Regions from separate parts of the Streptomyces sp. NPDC034049 genome, predicted to be linked through region 1. Evidence: riboswitches for the same ligand, from Rfam matches in the RefSeq annotation. Region 1 holds a riboswitch; each other region holds the start of a gene.
What was found. A riboswitch is a leader RNA that binds a small molecule or an ion and turns the genes downstream of it on or off. The one in region 1 is predicted to bind cyclic di-AMP.

Region 1 (3,469 bases):
CCGCACGCTGTACGCGCCCGTGCCGGGGCTGGTGTCGCGGTAGGTCGTCGAGCGGGTGATCGGCGCCCGGTTCAGCCGCTTGCGGCCCTTGTAGACGTTGAAGCCGATCGCGTCGCCGCGGCGGGCGTACTCCGTGCCGAGCAGCCGCCAGCTGAGGAAGGTCCCGCCGTCGGACGGTACGGCGACCAGGCCCCGGTCCAGGTTCTCCACGACCCGGCGAGGTCTCTCCGCGGCATGGCCGCCGGGTGTGGAGAAGAGACCGGCGAACAGGGCGGCCGCGGTCAGGAAGACGGTTCTTCGACGTCGGGCAGTACGCACCGACACTCCTTCACAGAGACAGAAAGCGCTTACGCGGATCACTGTCCCCGCCTCTCGCGGCACTGTCGAGGCTTCGCTCGGCCATGCCACACGACCGCAACACGGTGATCATGAAACGCCGAAGGCCGGTCCCTGATCACAGGGACCGGCCTTCGGCATGCGGGCGCCGGATGGAGGTGACGTCGGACGCCGGGCGAAGGTGTCGTCGGACGCCGGGTGGAGATGACGTCAGCCAGGGGGCGGGGTCGTCAGACGCCGACGCCCTTCGAGCGGAGGTAGGCCAGCGGGTCGATGTCCGAGCCGTAGTTCGGGGAGGTGCGGATCTCGAAGTGCAGGTGCGGTCCGGTGACGTTGCCGGTCGCGCCGGAGAGGCCGATCTGCTGCCCACCGCTGACCACCTGACCCGCGGAGACGGAGATCGAGGACAGGTGGGCGTACTGGGCGTAGTAGCCGTCGGCGAGTCTGATCACGACCTGGTTGCCGTACGCGCCGCCCCAGCCGGCGGAGACGACGGTGCCCGCCCCCACGGCCTTGAGGCTGGTCCCGGTCGGGGCCACGAAGTCGACGCCCGTGTGGTAGCCGCTGGACCACATGCTGCCGGCGGTCTTGTACGCGGTGCCGACGGTCGCGCCCGTGATGGGCCGGCTGAAGCCGGAGGCGTTGGACGACGAGGACTGGCCGCTCGCCGTGGAGGTCGACGCCTGGGTGTCCTTCGACTCCTGCTTCGCGGGAGCGGAGGGCTTCGGCGCCTTGGCGGGCTCGCTGGGCTTCGAGGACTGCGACAGCTGCGGCTTCGACGACGAGCGCGACGTCTCGCTCGACGCGGCCCGCTCACCGATCGACAGCTTCAGCCCCGGGTGGATCAGCGAGGGGTCGGAACCGACCGCCTCCCGGTTGTCCGAGTACAGCCGCTTCCAGCCACCCTCGACGTTCTGCTCGTCCGCGATCTTCGCGAGGTAGTCGCCGACCTTCACCGAATAGGTCTTGGGCGCCGCCTTCTTGGTGGTGCCCTTCTGCGCCTGCGCGGCCTTCTCGGCCTGCTCGATCCGTGCGCCCGCCTCGACCGCGGCCTTCTCGGCGGCGATCGTGGTCGGCTTCTCGGAAACACCCGAGGCAGCGGTGGACGGGGTCGCGGCGTGGGCGCCGGCGGCTCCGATCAGCGGCAGCGCGAGCGCCGCGCCACCGGTGCCGGCGGCGGCGATCGAGCGAGTGAAGCGCTGGGGCTTCGGACGGCGGTGCTTACCCTTCGCGGGCATGACGAATTCCTCTCCGGCGCCTGCGAGGTGAGCTGTCGGGTGCGGACTGGAGATGTCCGGCCGTGCTTGCGCACGGCTGTACCCCTAGCCGTTCCGGAGACCGGAACAGGCGGTGATTCCTGTGGGTCCCCCGCTCCTGCCGTGGATCTGGTCGGTACGCGGCTCCGGTCGGCGGCAGGATTGGGCGTCCGTCCGGATTGACGCCGAACGTAAGCGACTTGTGGCCACAGAGACAACCATGGGGACTTCCTGTGCGTCTTTTCCCCTGATCCTTACTTCAATTCACCATCACGCTCCGTAATAGACCGGTCCAGGGCGCATTCCAACCTCCCTGGAAATCCGCCCGAATTACGTGGACATGACGGCAACGGAACGTCACGAATATGACGCTGCTCACGCACCTACGGCCCAGTAGGCTTTATTCCAGGGTTTGTTGGATTAACGGCAGTATTTCGGACAGAAGGCTCAAGTGCGACGGAGTCGGACAACCGTCGCATCGAAGTCGCCGCGCAGCCCGGTCGGCAATCCGTGATGCGCCAGCACGGCACCCCGGTACTTTTCGCCCGTTTCGCGGCACTCGTACGTCCGTGTCGGGTCCAGCCCGCGCAGCCGCAGCGGGGCGAGCGGCTCGCCGTAGTGCTGCGCCTGGAGCCAGGCGAGGACGACGACATCGTCCCCGTGGACGTACTGCACGGCGCTCAGCCCGCCCGTCGGCGGCCGCAGCCGGTACAGGTCGCCGCGCTGCACGACCGGCCGGATCCTTTTGTACAGCTCGACCCACTCCCGGGCCTCGGCCAGCTCCTCCTCGCTCCACTCGGTGAGGTCGCCGCCCACGCCGAGCACACCCGCCATGGCGCTGACGAACCGGAACCGCAGCGAGCTGACCCGCCCGTTGAGCTGGTTGTTCGGGCTGTCGGTGACCCACGCGGCCATGGCCCGGGCCGGATGGACCTGGCTGAAGCCGTGCTGGATGGCGAGCCGGTCGAGCGGGTCGGTGTTGTCGGAGGTCCACACCTGGTCCGTCCGCGTCATGACCCCGAGGTCGATCCGGCCGCCGCCACCCGAGCACGACTCGAAGGCGACCCCCGGGTGCGCGGCCCGCAGCCGGTCCAGCAGGGCGTAGAAGGCGTGCACGTGCTCGACCCAGAGCTTCTGCGGATAGGGCTCCCCCGGCCAGCCCGCGTCGGTGAAGCAGCGGTTGAAATCCCACTTCACATAGTCGATCGGCGCGCTGGACAGAAGGGTGTCGAGCCGTTCCCACAGGTACTCCCGCACGTCCTCGCGCGCGAGATTGAGGACGAGCTGATTGCGCAGTTCTGTCCGCTTTCGGCCCGGTTGGAACTGTGCCCATTCTGGGTGCGCCCGGTACAGCTCGCTGTCCGGATTGACCATCTCCGGCTCGACCCAGATGCCGAACTGCATCCCGAGGGCGTGCACATGGTCGGCGAGCGGCCGCAGCCCCTTCGGGAAGCGGTCGGGATTGGGTGTCCAGTCGCCGAGGCCGGCCCGGTCGCTGGTCCGCGCCCCGAACCAGCCGTCGTCCACCACGAACAGCTCGACCCCCATGGCCGCAGCCCGCCGCGCGAGGGCTCCCTGCTGCTCCTCGGAGATGTCGAACTCGGTTGCCTCCCAGGAGTTGAAGAGCACCGGCCGGTCCTGGTCGGCGTCCGGGATGACGTACGCCCGCTGGTAGGCGTGCCAGGCGCGGCTCGCCCCGCCGAAGCCGCCGTCGCTCCAGAGGCCCGCGAAGACGGGCGTGGTGAAGGTCCCGCCCGTCTCCAGCCGCAGCAGTCCCGATTCGTCGTATCCGGCGCCGCCGGTGATCTGCACGCGCGCGTCCGGGAGTTGGGCCACCGCGATCCGCCAGGAACCCGACCAGCCGAGGGCGCAGCCGT
Region 2 (3,469 bases), on a different contig from region 1:
TCTCGGCCGGCTGAACCCCCACCTGAACCCCACCCGCACCTCCTCCGTCATTCGGTTTCCTAGCCCACTCGGCCCCGTCGACTAGCCCCGCCGTCCGCCCCCGGAAACCCTGTATCCGTGGGGCAGCGAGAGGGCGTGGAGGCCGTGCGGGAGCCGGGTGGGCGGCGGTTCTCGTACGCCCGTACGCTCGCCCGCGCCCTTCCCGTGCTGCTGATCGCCACCGGCCTCTTCTACGACCACTTCACCCCGCGCGAGTTCACCGCGGTCCCCTTCTTCACCGCCGCGCCCCTGGTGACGGCCCCGCTCTTCACGCTGTTCGGCACGGTGGTCGTCGGCGCCGCGTCGGTGGCCGGGATCACCGCCGTGCGCTTCTACTACGACGACGCGGGCCGGGTGGACGCGGTCACCGAGATCGCCACGGTGGCCACGGTCGCCGTACTGGCCGTACTGATCAACCGCCTCGTCCGCCGCAGCGACGCCCGGCTCGCCACCGCCCGGGAGATCGCCGAGGCGGCGCAGCGGGCCGTACTGCCGGTGCCGCAGGAGCGGATCGGCGGGCTGGAGGTCGCCGCGCGGTACGAGGCCGCGCAGGCCGGTGCGTCGATCGGCGGCGATCTGTACGCGGTGCAGGACACGCCCCACGGCGTACGGCTGATCGTCGGCGACGTCCGCGGCAAGGGGCTCGGGGCGGTGTCGGCGGTGGCGGTGCTGATCGGGGCGTTCCGGGAGGCGGCCGAACAGGAGGCGACACTCGAAGCGGTGGCCCAGCGGCTGGAACGCGCGCTGGCCCGGGAGGGAACACGGCGGGAGGCCGCGCGGCGGGACGCGGCGGTGGAGTACGAGGGGTTCGTGACGGCCGTGCTCGCGGAGTTCCCGCACGGCGCCGGCCGTGCCCGGATCGTCAACCGGGGCCACCCCTCCCCTCTGCTGCTGCACGCCGACGGCACCCTGTGCACGCTGGACGCCCGGCAGCCCGCGCTCCCGCTCGGCATGGACGACCTCGGCACCTGGCCCGACCGCGCGGAGGAGACCGGATTCCCGTCCGGCGCCACGCTGCTCTTCTACACCGACGGCCTCTCCGAGGCGCGGGACGCGCACGGCGTCTTCTACGACCCGGCCGCGCGCCTGGCCGGCCGCGGCTTCACCGCCCCGCGCGCCCTGTTGACGACCCTCGCGCAGGAGGTCCGCCGGCACACGGGCGACCGCACCACGGACGACATGGCCCTCCTGGCGGTCCGCCGCCCCTGAGACACGGCCACGCTCGCACACCGATATCACCGAGCGTGTCCGTGTCACCGTGTTCCGTAGAGGAAGTGACGTCCCGTCAAGGCAACTGTTACTCGCGAGTCAAGGTCAACTCGCCCGTTTTCCACCCCTCATGACCCGTAAAGTCCAGCGCGAAGACCGGAACGATCATTCAGAACAGCTTGGAATGGAGTACTCGCGTCTATTAACGTTCGATAACGCAGCGCGGTCGTCCCAGCCGTCACAAGAGACGGCTCCGTGCTCATGCGCCGAATCCCGCAAGGGAACCGGGGAACCACCACCCTGGGGTGAATCGCACGGAAACCGCCGTGGCTGTACGCACGACCGGTTTACGCGCGTAGGAGACCTTCCTGCTCCGAACCCGTCAGCTAACCCGGTAGGCGAGGAGGAAGGAAGGAGTACGCCCACGTGGCGTCGAACCGGTCCGCGACCGAAGCCCCGTTCGTGCCGGCCCAACGTGACGGCGAGAGCCAGACGTTCGGCTACGGCAGCTATGACAGCGACAACGAGGGCCCCTGGCAGGAGTGGAATCCGAACGAGGAGACCCTGCGCCCCGCTCGCGGCCGGCACCGCGTCGCCAAGAAGAGCGGCGTACTCGCCCGTAACGGACTGGCCCGTAGCTCCACGGTCCTCGGCGTCGGTGTCATAGCCGCCGTCAGCGGCGCCGGCATGGCCAGCGCGCAGTCCGGCAAGGCCCCGGTCTCCATATCGATGCCCGACATGCCGAACGTCGGCTCGGTCTTCGAGGACGAGGCCGACGAGCCGGAGCCCGAGGCCTCCAGGACCCCGCTCAGCAGCGCCGGTCTGACCGCCGCCGAGACCGAGCAGGGCACCGCGGACGCCGGCGAGGCGCTGCGTGCCCGCATCATGGCGCAGGCCGAGTCCCAGCAGGACGCCTTCGACAAGGCCGCCGCCGAGGCCGCGCAGACCGCCGCCGCGGACAAGGCCGCCGAGCAGGCCGCCAAGGAGAAGAAGGAAGCCGAGGCCAAGGAGGCCGCCGCCCAGAAGAAGGCGGAGGAGGAGGCCGCGGCGAAGAAGGAAGCCGAGCGTCTCGCCGCCCTGGCGAAGCAGTTCACCCTTCCCACCTCCTCGTACACCCTCACCTCCACCTTCGGTCAGGCCGGCCCGTACTGGTCCTCCGGCTACCACACCGGCCTCGACTTCGCGGCCCCCACCGGCACGCTCATCAAGGCCGTCCACAGCGGCACCATCACGCAGGCCGGCTACGAGGGCTCCTACGGCTACAAGACCGTCCTCACCCTCGATGACGGCACCGAGATCTGGTACGCCCACCAGTCCTCCATCGGCGTCAGCGTCGGCCAGAAGGTCGCCACCGGCGATGTCATCGGCCGCGTCGGCGCCACCGGCAACGTCACGGGCGCCCACCTCCACATGGAGGTCCACCCCGGCGGCTCCAGCAGCGGCATCGACCCGGCGGCCTGGCTCCGCAGCAAGGGCCTGACCCCGTAGCCCGCCGCCCCTCGGCACTGCACAGCGACGCCGCGTAAGCCCCGGGCCTACGCGGCGTTCGTCCTGCCTCGGTGTCGATGGGGAATGCGGGCGTCCGGTCCGCTCGTTGACGTTGGACATGACTTCTCTTCGCAGGCTCGGCACGTCCGACATCGAGGTCTTCCCGCTCGCCCTCGGCGGCAACGTCTTCGGCTGGACGGCGGACGAGGCGCAGTCCTTCGCCGTCCTCGACGCCTACGCCGCCGCGGGCGGCAACTTCATCGACACGGCCGACTCGTACTCGGCCTGGGTCGAGGGCAACGAGGGCGGCGAGTCCGAGCGGATCATCGGCAGGTGGGTCGGGTCCCGCGGCAACCGCGACGACGTGGTCATCGCGACCAAGGTGAGCCAGCACCCCGAGTACCAGGGCCTGACGGCGGCCAACATCAAGGCCGCCGCCGACGCCTCGCTGGCCCGCCTCGGCACGGACCACATCGACCTCTACTACACCCACTTCGACAAGCCCGAAGTCCCCGTCGAGGAGATCATCACCGCCCTCGATGACCTGGTGAAGGCCGGCAAGGTCCGCGCAATAGCCGCCTCCAACATCAGCCCCGAACGCCTGAAGGCCTCCCTGGACTTCTCGGCCGCCGAGGGCCTGGCCCGCTACGTGGCGCTCCAGCCCCACTACAACCTGGTCTCCCGGGACACCTACGAGGGCCCCCTCCAGGCCGTCGCCGCCGACGCCGGCCTC
Region 3 (3,469 bases), on a different contig from region 1:
GGGCAGGACATCGCCCAGGGCGACCCCGTCCTCGTCGTCCTCGCCGCCGCCGACCGCGACCCGGCCCGCTTCGAGGACCCCGACACCCTCGACCTCTCCCGCCGCGACAACCAGCACCTCGGCTACGGCCACGGCATCCACTATTGCCTCGGCGCCCCCCTCGCCCGCCTCGAAGGCCAGACCGCCCTGGCCACCCTCCTCACCCGCCTCCCCGACCTCCGACTGGCGGTGGAACCGGCCGATCTGAGATGGCGGGGAGGGCTCATCATGCGCGGATTGCGCACGCTTCCGGTGCAATTCACCCCGCAGGGGCGGTCCGAGGGCATTTCGTGACCCGGGTCATGAGCGGTACGTAGTAGTACCCGGGCAGCCCGTAGCACTACCGCATTCCGCGACGGAAAGTGACACTCCCTCAAGTCCGTGATCTTCACGTGATCTGCGCTGCATTAACTTGTGACAACTGATCGACTCCCGCTACGTTCACACGTCAGTGCGAAGGGGTCACCCCACACCCTTCGCACCGGCCACTGCTGTCGCGTGAAAGGCAACCGCATGCTCTCCGGGAACGGTCGACACCGTCGCCCCCGTCAGGCTCCCGCTCTCCTCGTCGCCGCCGGAGTGACCGGCTCGGCCATCGCGATCCCCCTGCTCGGCGCCACCGGCGCGAGCGCGGCCAGCGGAACCACCTGGGACCAGGTGGCGGAGTGCGAGAGCGGTGGCTCCTGGAGCGCGGACACCGGGAACGGACGCTACGGCGGCCTCCAGCTCACCCAGGCGAACTGGGAGAAGTACGGCGGCCTCGACTACGCGACAAGCGCCGACCAGGCCAGCCGCTCGCAGCAGATAGCCGTCGCCGAGAAGGTCCTCGCCGACCAGGGCGTAGGCGTCTGGGCCACCTGCGGCCTGCTCCACAACCTCGACGGCGACTCCGGTTCCGCCGACGTGGACACGGGCGTCGCGGACGACTCGACGAAGGCGGGCGGTTCCTCCGGAACGTCCGGTTCTCCTGATTCATCCGATAGGTCTGGCTCTTCGGACTCATCCGATTCCTCTGACTCTTCTGGTTCGTACGATTCCTCCACTTCCGCCGAAGAGGTCGACGGGTCCGACTCGGCCAAGTCCGCCGACTCGACCCCCGAGGCCGTCGAGGGGTCCACCAAGGCCAAGGCCGACGCCGACTCGGGCGATTCCACGGACTCCGAGGGTGCGAATGCGGACAAGTCGTCACAGAGTGACGACTCTTCGGCCGGGGGGAGCGAAGCCGGTACCGGTCGCCATCGTGGCGCCAGCGCCGACGAGGACACCGCCGACGCGGAGGCCGGCACGGACGCGGCCGACGGCTCCCGCACCGCCGACCCCGCCCCCTCGGGCCGTCACGCCTCCCGCGGCGGCGACGCGGCGCGGGAGGCCGTGGACGGCGCCTACACCGTCCGTGCGGGCGACAGTCTGACGCGGATCGCGAACTCGCTCGACCTGAACGGCGGGTGGCGCGAGCTGTACTCCGAGAACGAGAGCACCGTGGGAACCGACCCGGACCTCATCCTTCCCGGTCAGACCCTTGAAGTCGGTGCCGAAACGGGCGAAAAGTAGCGACAGTTCGCGTCACTTTTCGCCCCTGAATGCCCGTTTTGATCTAGGTGGGAGATGAATCACAGACCCCCTGATCGTCTTTGAAATCCGGGCAATCACGTGTTTACGGTCGTGACCGCTCGCCACAGCGGGCCCCTGCGGTCGGTACGCCGAATCCTGCCAACGGCCGCAAGGAACAGTCGTCGCGTCAAGCGCCGTAGGCAGGAGCGGGGGACCCAAGGTAAGTGCCGGGTCCGGTGGTTGCGGCCCTTCGGGGGCGTACGTCCGGAACCGGCTCGGGGTGAAGCCGCGCGACGTGAGCCGAGAGGCGAGCGGGCGCGGCCGGGCAACTCAACCGGCCCGAACCCGACAGCTCACCTCGCAGGCGTCGGTGAGGGGATCTCTCCATGCTGTTTTCCAGCAAGGGCAAGCACCGCCGTCCGTCCAAGGCCGCTCGTGCCATCGCCGTCGCCGGCGTCACCGGCGCCGCCGCCATCGCAGCCCCGCTGATGGCCGCCGGCAGCGCCTCGGCCGCCACCGCCTCCGAGTGGGACGCCGTCGCCCAGTGCGAGTCCGGCGGCAACTGGTCCATCAACACGGGCAACGGCTACTACGGCGGTCTGCAGTTCTCGGCCTCCACCTGGGCCGCCTACGGTGGTACGCAGTACGCCTCCACCGCGAACCAGGCGACCAAGGCCCAGCAGATCGCGATCGCCGAGAAGGTCCTCGCGGGCCAGGGCAAGGGTGCCTGGCCGGTCTGCGGCAAGGGCCTGTCCGGCGCCTCGTACGACGGCGCCGCCGCCTCCTCCTCGAACTCCGGCTCCTCGCAGCAGAGCACGCAGGAGAGCACCAAGAAGAGCACCGAGGACACCCGCGCCTCCCGCTCCTCCGAGCGCGCCACCGTCGAGACCCCGACCGGCAAGAAGGTCAAGAAGGGCGACGGCGAGTACAAGGTCGTCACCGGCGACACCCTCAGCGGCATCGCCGCGAAGAAGAACGTCAAGGGTGGCTGGGAGAAGCTCTTCGAGCTGAACAAGGACATCATCGACGACGCCGACTTCATCTACCCGGGCCAGCAGCTCCACCTGAGCTGACCCGCGACGAAGGCGACGGTCGCCACGCGTCTGCCGTCCCCCACGGCCGCCCCCACGGCCGGGCAGGCGGGGCGGGTTCGGCTGGGCCGAGAAATCGGGCCGCTTCCCAGCTGAACCACAGCCCGCTCACATCCGTGTCCTCCATGGTGAAGACCTCGTGAGGGCCGTCCCCCCGTCCCCCACGGGCTCCCCGCCCCGGTGCGCATTCCCCCGTACGCACCGGGGCGGGGCTTTTTCATGTCCGCTCCTTCTTTCTGTTCACTTTCTGGCCGACCCCCCTTTGTTCCGGACTGGAACAATGGGTACGGTCTGTCTGTCCACGGGACGGTCGGTCGGCTGCCGACGAGCCCGGGGCGGTTAGGCTCTAGTCGCAAGGCCCGCGGGCCCCGCACTTCCGCGTCACATCCCATGAAGGAGATGCTCGTGCCGTCCATCGACGTCGTCGTAGCCCGGGAAATCCTCGACTCGCGAGGCAACCCCACCGTCGAGGTCGAGGTCGGCCTCGACGACGGCAGCACCGGTCGTGCCGCCGTTCCGTCCGGCGCCTCCACCGGTGCCTTCGAAGCCATCGAGCTCCGTGACGGCGACCCCAACCGCTACCTCGGCAAGGGCGTCGAGAAGGCCGTCCTCGCCGTCATCGAGCAGATCGGCCCGGAGCTCGTCGGCTACGACGCCACCGAGCAGCGCCTGATCGACCAGGCGATGTTCGACCTGGACGCCACCGACAACAAGGGCTCCCTCGGCGCCAACGCCATCCTCGGCGTCTCCCTCGCCGTCGCCCACGCCGCCTCCGAGGCCAGCGACCT
Region 4 (3,469 bases), on a different contig from region 1:
TGCATGGGATTCTCCTTCCGCCCGGCGCGCGAAGTCGGGGTGACGACGGGGTGACGACAGAGGATGGAGGAGAACCCCACCCAAATACGGTCGGCCGTCGGATAGTTCACCGCTTCGAGCGACAGATATATGCATATCTTGGTGGATCGCCACCCGTGACGGCCCAGGTAGTGGCAGTCTGGCGCGAAGCACCAGTCCGGGACCGTAGTCGAACCATCCGCTCCCTGTCGGACACCGGTCCCGTGGGAAAGGGACGCCTCGCCATGGCAGATCACCTGGAAGCATCCGTCACTCTGCCGAGCGATCCCGCCTCGGTGTCCACCGCCCGGAACTACGTCGCCGGCGTGCTCGCCGAATGGGGCCTGCCGGGCGACGCCGACATCGCGGACACCGTGCGCCTGATCGTGTCCGAGCTCGCCACCAACGCCGTGCAGCACACCCTCGGTCAGTCGCCCACCTTCACCGTGGCCCTCGCCCTCGACCGCGACGAGCAGCTGCGCATCGGGGTCACCGACAGCCATCCACGCTTCCCGAAACGGCTGCCGGCCGCCGTCCAGCAGGACAACGGCCGGGGCATGGTGATCATCCGCTGGCTGACCGCGGAGTGCGGCGGCAGGCTGAGCGTCAGACCCACCCGGGAGGGCGGCAAGACGGTGGCGATCGAACTCCCGTGGACGGTCTCGGCGCAGCCGGTCAGCGCGGGCGGTCCGCAGGAAACCTGACGGGGTCCTCGTCCGGGGCCGACCGTGCCGAGGAGTCGTGGTGGTCGGAGAAGCGGACCACCAGCTTGGGGAGCACGGCCCACAGGAGGAGGCAGACGAGGAGTGTGCCGGCCCCTGCGGCCATCCCCGCCTTCCGGCCGAGGGTCACGTCCACGACGAGCAGGACGGAGCCGGTGAAGGCCGGCATCAGCACGAACAGTCCGGCGGTGGCCAGCCGGGACGACACCTGGACGATGAGGGGCTTGGCGTTCTGCTGGAAGAGCGAGCGGTGCAGAGCGGCCGGGGCGGTGAAGAGCGTCGCCGCGAGGACCGCGAGCAGCAGGGTGACGACGTAGGTGGCGCGCTGGACGGAGTCCAGGTCCGGGAAGCGCGGGGTGAAGGCCAGCGTCAGCAGGAACGCGAAGAGGATCTGTACCCCGGTCTGGGTGACGCGCAACTCCTGGAGCAGCTCGGAGAAATTGCGGTCGGCGCGTTCGAGGGGGGTCTCGTTGCGTGCGGGTCGGGTGCGTTCGTCGGCCATGGTCGAACGGGTATCCAAAACCGCCGGTCGCACGCCCGTCGGGGGCGGCGTAGAGCTCCGCCGCCCCCGACGGTGGGTCAGCGGACCCGGCCGTACCAGACGTTCTTCGTCCACAGCTTCTGCAGCCGGACGACGTCACCCGTCTTCGGCGAGTGCCAGATCTTTCCCTTCCCCGCGTAGATACCGACGTGGTAGACGTTCGAACCCGAGTGGAAGAAGACGAGGTCTCCGAGCTTGCGGCTGCTCGCGGAGATGTGCTTCGTCTTGTTGTACTGCTGCTGAGCAGTACGGGGCAGCTTCTTGCCCGCCTTCTTGAACGAGTAGAGCGTCAGCCCTGAGCAGTCGAACCTGCTCGGGCCCACGGCGCCGTACTTGTATGGGGAGCCCTTCTTGGAAGCCGCGACCTTCAGTGCCTTCGACGCCACCGTGGCGGCCTCGGCGCCGGATGCGGCGCCCGGGACCACGATGCTGCCGCTGACAGCGGCGATGGTCAGAGCCGAGGCCGTGCCGGCCCGGGTCAACAGCGACGGGACACGATTCAGCGCAGTCATGCGCAACCCTTCGTCAGCCGCCTGTGAAGGATGACCTGTCGGATTCGGGCTGGCGAAGTTGCCCGGCCGCTGACGCGGCTTCACCCCAAGGGCTGCTCGGCCCGGTCATGGCGTGACCGTTCCGGCGACCCGTCGTGCTTGGGTCCTCCACTCCTGCCGATGCACTTCTGTCGACCGGTCATCCGGGCGGCGGCAGGACTCGGCGTCCACCCGGATCGCCCCGCCGCTGCGGCGGGGGCTTGTCGTCAGGAAGGGATCTTGGCGCACAGAAGTCCGAAAATCCCAACGGAACCGGGTATTTGTGGTCTTACTCACCACTCACCCGTTCGGGTGGACAGACCATTTTCGGCTGCTGTGTCCAGTCGGTCGAGGAGGTCCGCACCAGCACCGGAATGGCATATTCCGGCCCGGTACCAGGCATGTTGCGCAACTTCACAGGTCCTCACGACGTATGGGCCGATGGGTCGATCGCGGTAGGCCGTCCGGACGGCGTGAGACCTGGACCGGACACCCCGTCAGTAGTACGGCGAGCGCCCCCGGATCGGTTCAGGCGGGTGAATCCTCCGGTTTCGGGGGCAGTGCCACGCGGCCCGCGCGCCGTTCGCCGTCCAGGACCCGTAGAGCTCGCGCGAGCGTCGGGGCGTGCACCTCGTTCTCCCCGCGCGCGTGCATCAGTTCGAGCGCGTCGCGCAGGGCGGTCGCCTTGGCGACGAGCGCCTGCGCCGCGCGCAACCCGCGGTAGGTGTCACCCGATCGGGCCGGGTTGATCCGGCCGAGCAGGTCGACCACGTCCAGATAACGGTCGATCAGCTCGGCCTCGGCGCGCGTGAGCGCGGGCAACGGCGGAAGTTCGGGTGGCAGCATCGGTGGCTCACCTCGTGCCGGGACGTGTCGAGGTCCTGCGGCTCGGGATCACCCGGTCGGCCAGCCCGTACTCCACCGCCGCCTCGGCGTCGAGGAACAGGTCTCGCTCGATGTCGGCGCTGATCCGCTCGGGACTCTGGCCCGTGTGCCGGGCGAGCATCTCCTCCAGCCTCCGGCGGTTGCGGGTCAACTCCTCGGCCTGGATCGCCAGATCCGTGGCCTGCCCCTCGATCCGGTCGGCCACCGCCGGCTGGTGGAGCAGCACGCGCGCCCCCGGCAGCACGAACCGCTTGCCCGGCGTGCCCGCCGCGAGCAGCACCGCTGCGGCCGCACCCGCCTGTCCCAGGCAGACGGTCTCCACGTCGCAGCTGACGAAGCGGAGCGTGTCGTAGAGGGCGGTCATCGCGCTGAACGAGCCGCCGGGCGAGTTGATGTACAGCGAGATGTCGCGGTCCGGCGACTGGTGTTCGAGGTGCATGAACTGCGCCGTCACGTCGTTCGCCGACGTCTCGTCGATCTGCGTCCCGAGGAACACGATCCGTTCTTCCAGCAACTTCGAATACGGATCCATCGTTCGGTGACCCGCACTGGTGCGCTCGGTGAACTCGGGCAGCATCTGACGGGCCGATGGTCGGTTCGCGGGCATGGAACACGCCTCCTCTGATCGACTTCCGTAAAAAATGTACAGGACGTACGTATCGAGGAGGAGGGGATCGGCCGAAAGCGAACGGCCCCGCGGAGCCGGGCTCCACGGGGCCGTGCCGTGCGGCGAGAGGTGGAGTCAGGTGAGCGGCGCGGGGGCCGGGGTCCCG

Region 2: linked by a shared signal. The riboswitch ahead of ACZ52C_RS13170 (M23 family metallopeptidase) and the one ahead of ACZ52C_RS15980 (M23 family metallopeptidase) in region 1 are both predicted to bind cyclic di-AMP.
Region 3: linked by a shared signal. The riboswitch ahead of ACZ52C_RS16695 (transglycosylase family protein) and the one ahead of ACZ52C_RS15980 (M23 family metallopeptidase) in region 1 are both predicted to bind cyclic di-AMP.
Region 4: linked by a shared signal. The riboswitch ahead of ACZ52C_RS27625 (C40 family peptidase) and the one ahead of ACZ52C_RS15980 (M23 family metallopeptidase) in region 1 are both predicted to bind cyclic di-AMP.

Annotation. Positions count from the first base shown of each region.
Region 1 is NZ_JBVISJ010000004.1:621,133-624,601, reverse strand. Features, by position in the region: gene ACZ52C_RS15985 (rhamnogalacturonan lyase family protein) at 1-318, opposite strand, end outside; gene ACZ52C_RS15980 (M23 family metallopeptidase) at 567-1,574, opposite strand; cyclic di-AMP (ydaO/yuaA leader) riboswitch at 1,579-1,737, opposite strand; gene ACZ52C_RS15975 (alpha-galactosidase) at 2,040-3,469, opposite strand, start outside.
Region 2 is NZ_JBVISJ010000003.1:771,933-775,401, forward strand. Features, by position in the region: gene ACZ52C_RS13160 (GTP cyclohydrolase II) at 1-14, shown strand, start outside; gene ACZ52C_RS13165 (PP2C family protein-serine/threonine phosphatase) at 118-1,248, shown strand; cyclic di-AMP (ydaO/yuaA leader) riboswitch at 1,503-1,664, shown strand; gene ACZ52C_RS13170 (M23 family metallopeptidase) at 1,675-2,736, shown strand; gene ACZ52C_RS13175 (aldo/keto reductase) at 2,855-3,469, shown strand, end outside.
Region 3 is NZ_JBVISJ010000005.1:92,705-96,173, reverse strand. Features, by position in the region: gene ACZ52C_RS16705 (cytochrome P450 family protein) at 1-333, shown strand, start outside; gene ACZ52C_RS16700 (transglycosylase family protein) at 553-1,590, shown strand; cyclic di-AMP (ydaO/yuaA leader) riboswitch at 1,773-1,972, shown strand; gene ACZ52C_RS16695 (transglycosylase family protein) at 1,977-2,663, shown strand; gene eno (phosphopyruvate hydratase) at 3,087-3,469, shown strand, end outside.
Region 4 is NZ_JBVISJ010000010.1:190,653-194,121, reverse strand. Features, by position in the region: gene ACZ52C_RS27640 (helix-turn-helix domain-containing protein) at 1-5, opposite strand, end outside; gene ACZ52C_RS27635 (ATP-binding protein) at 264-722, shown strand; gene ACZ52C_RS27630 (DUF6328 family protein) at 694-1,242, opposite strand; gene ACZ52C_RS27625 (C40 family peptidase) at 1,320-1,793, opposite strand; cyclic di-AMP (ydaO/yuaA leader) riboswitch at 1,797-1,967, opposite strand; gene ACZ52C_RS27620 (hypothetical protein) at 2,340-2,657, opposite strand; gene ACZ52C_RS27615 (ATP-dependent Clp protease proteolytic subunit) at 2,665-3,303, opposite strand; gene ACZ52C_RS27610 (hypothetical protein) at 3,439-3,469, opposite strand, start outside.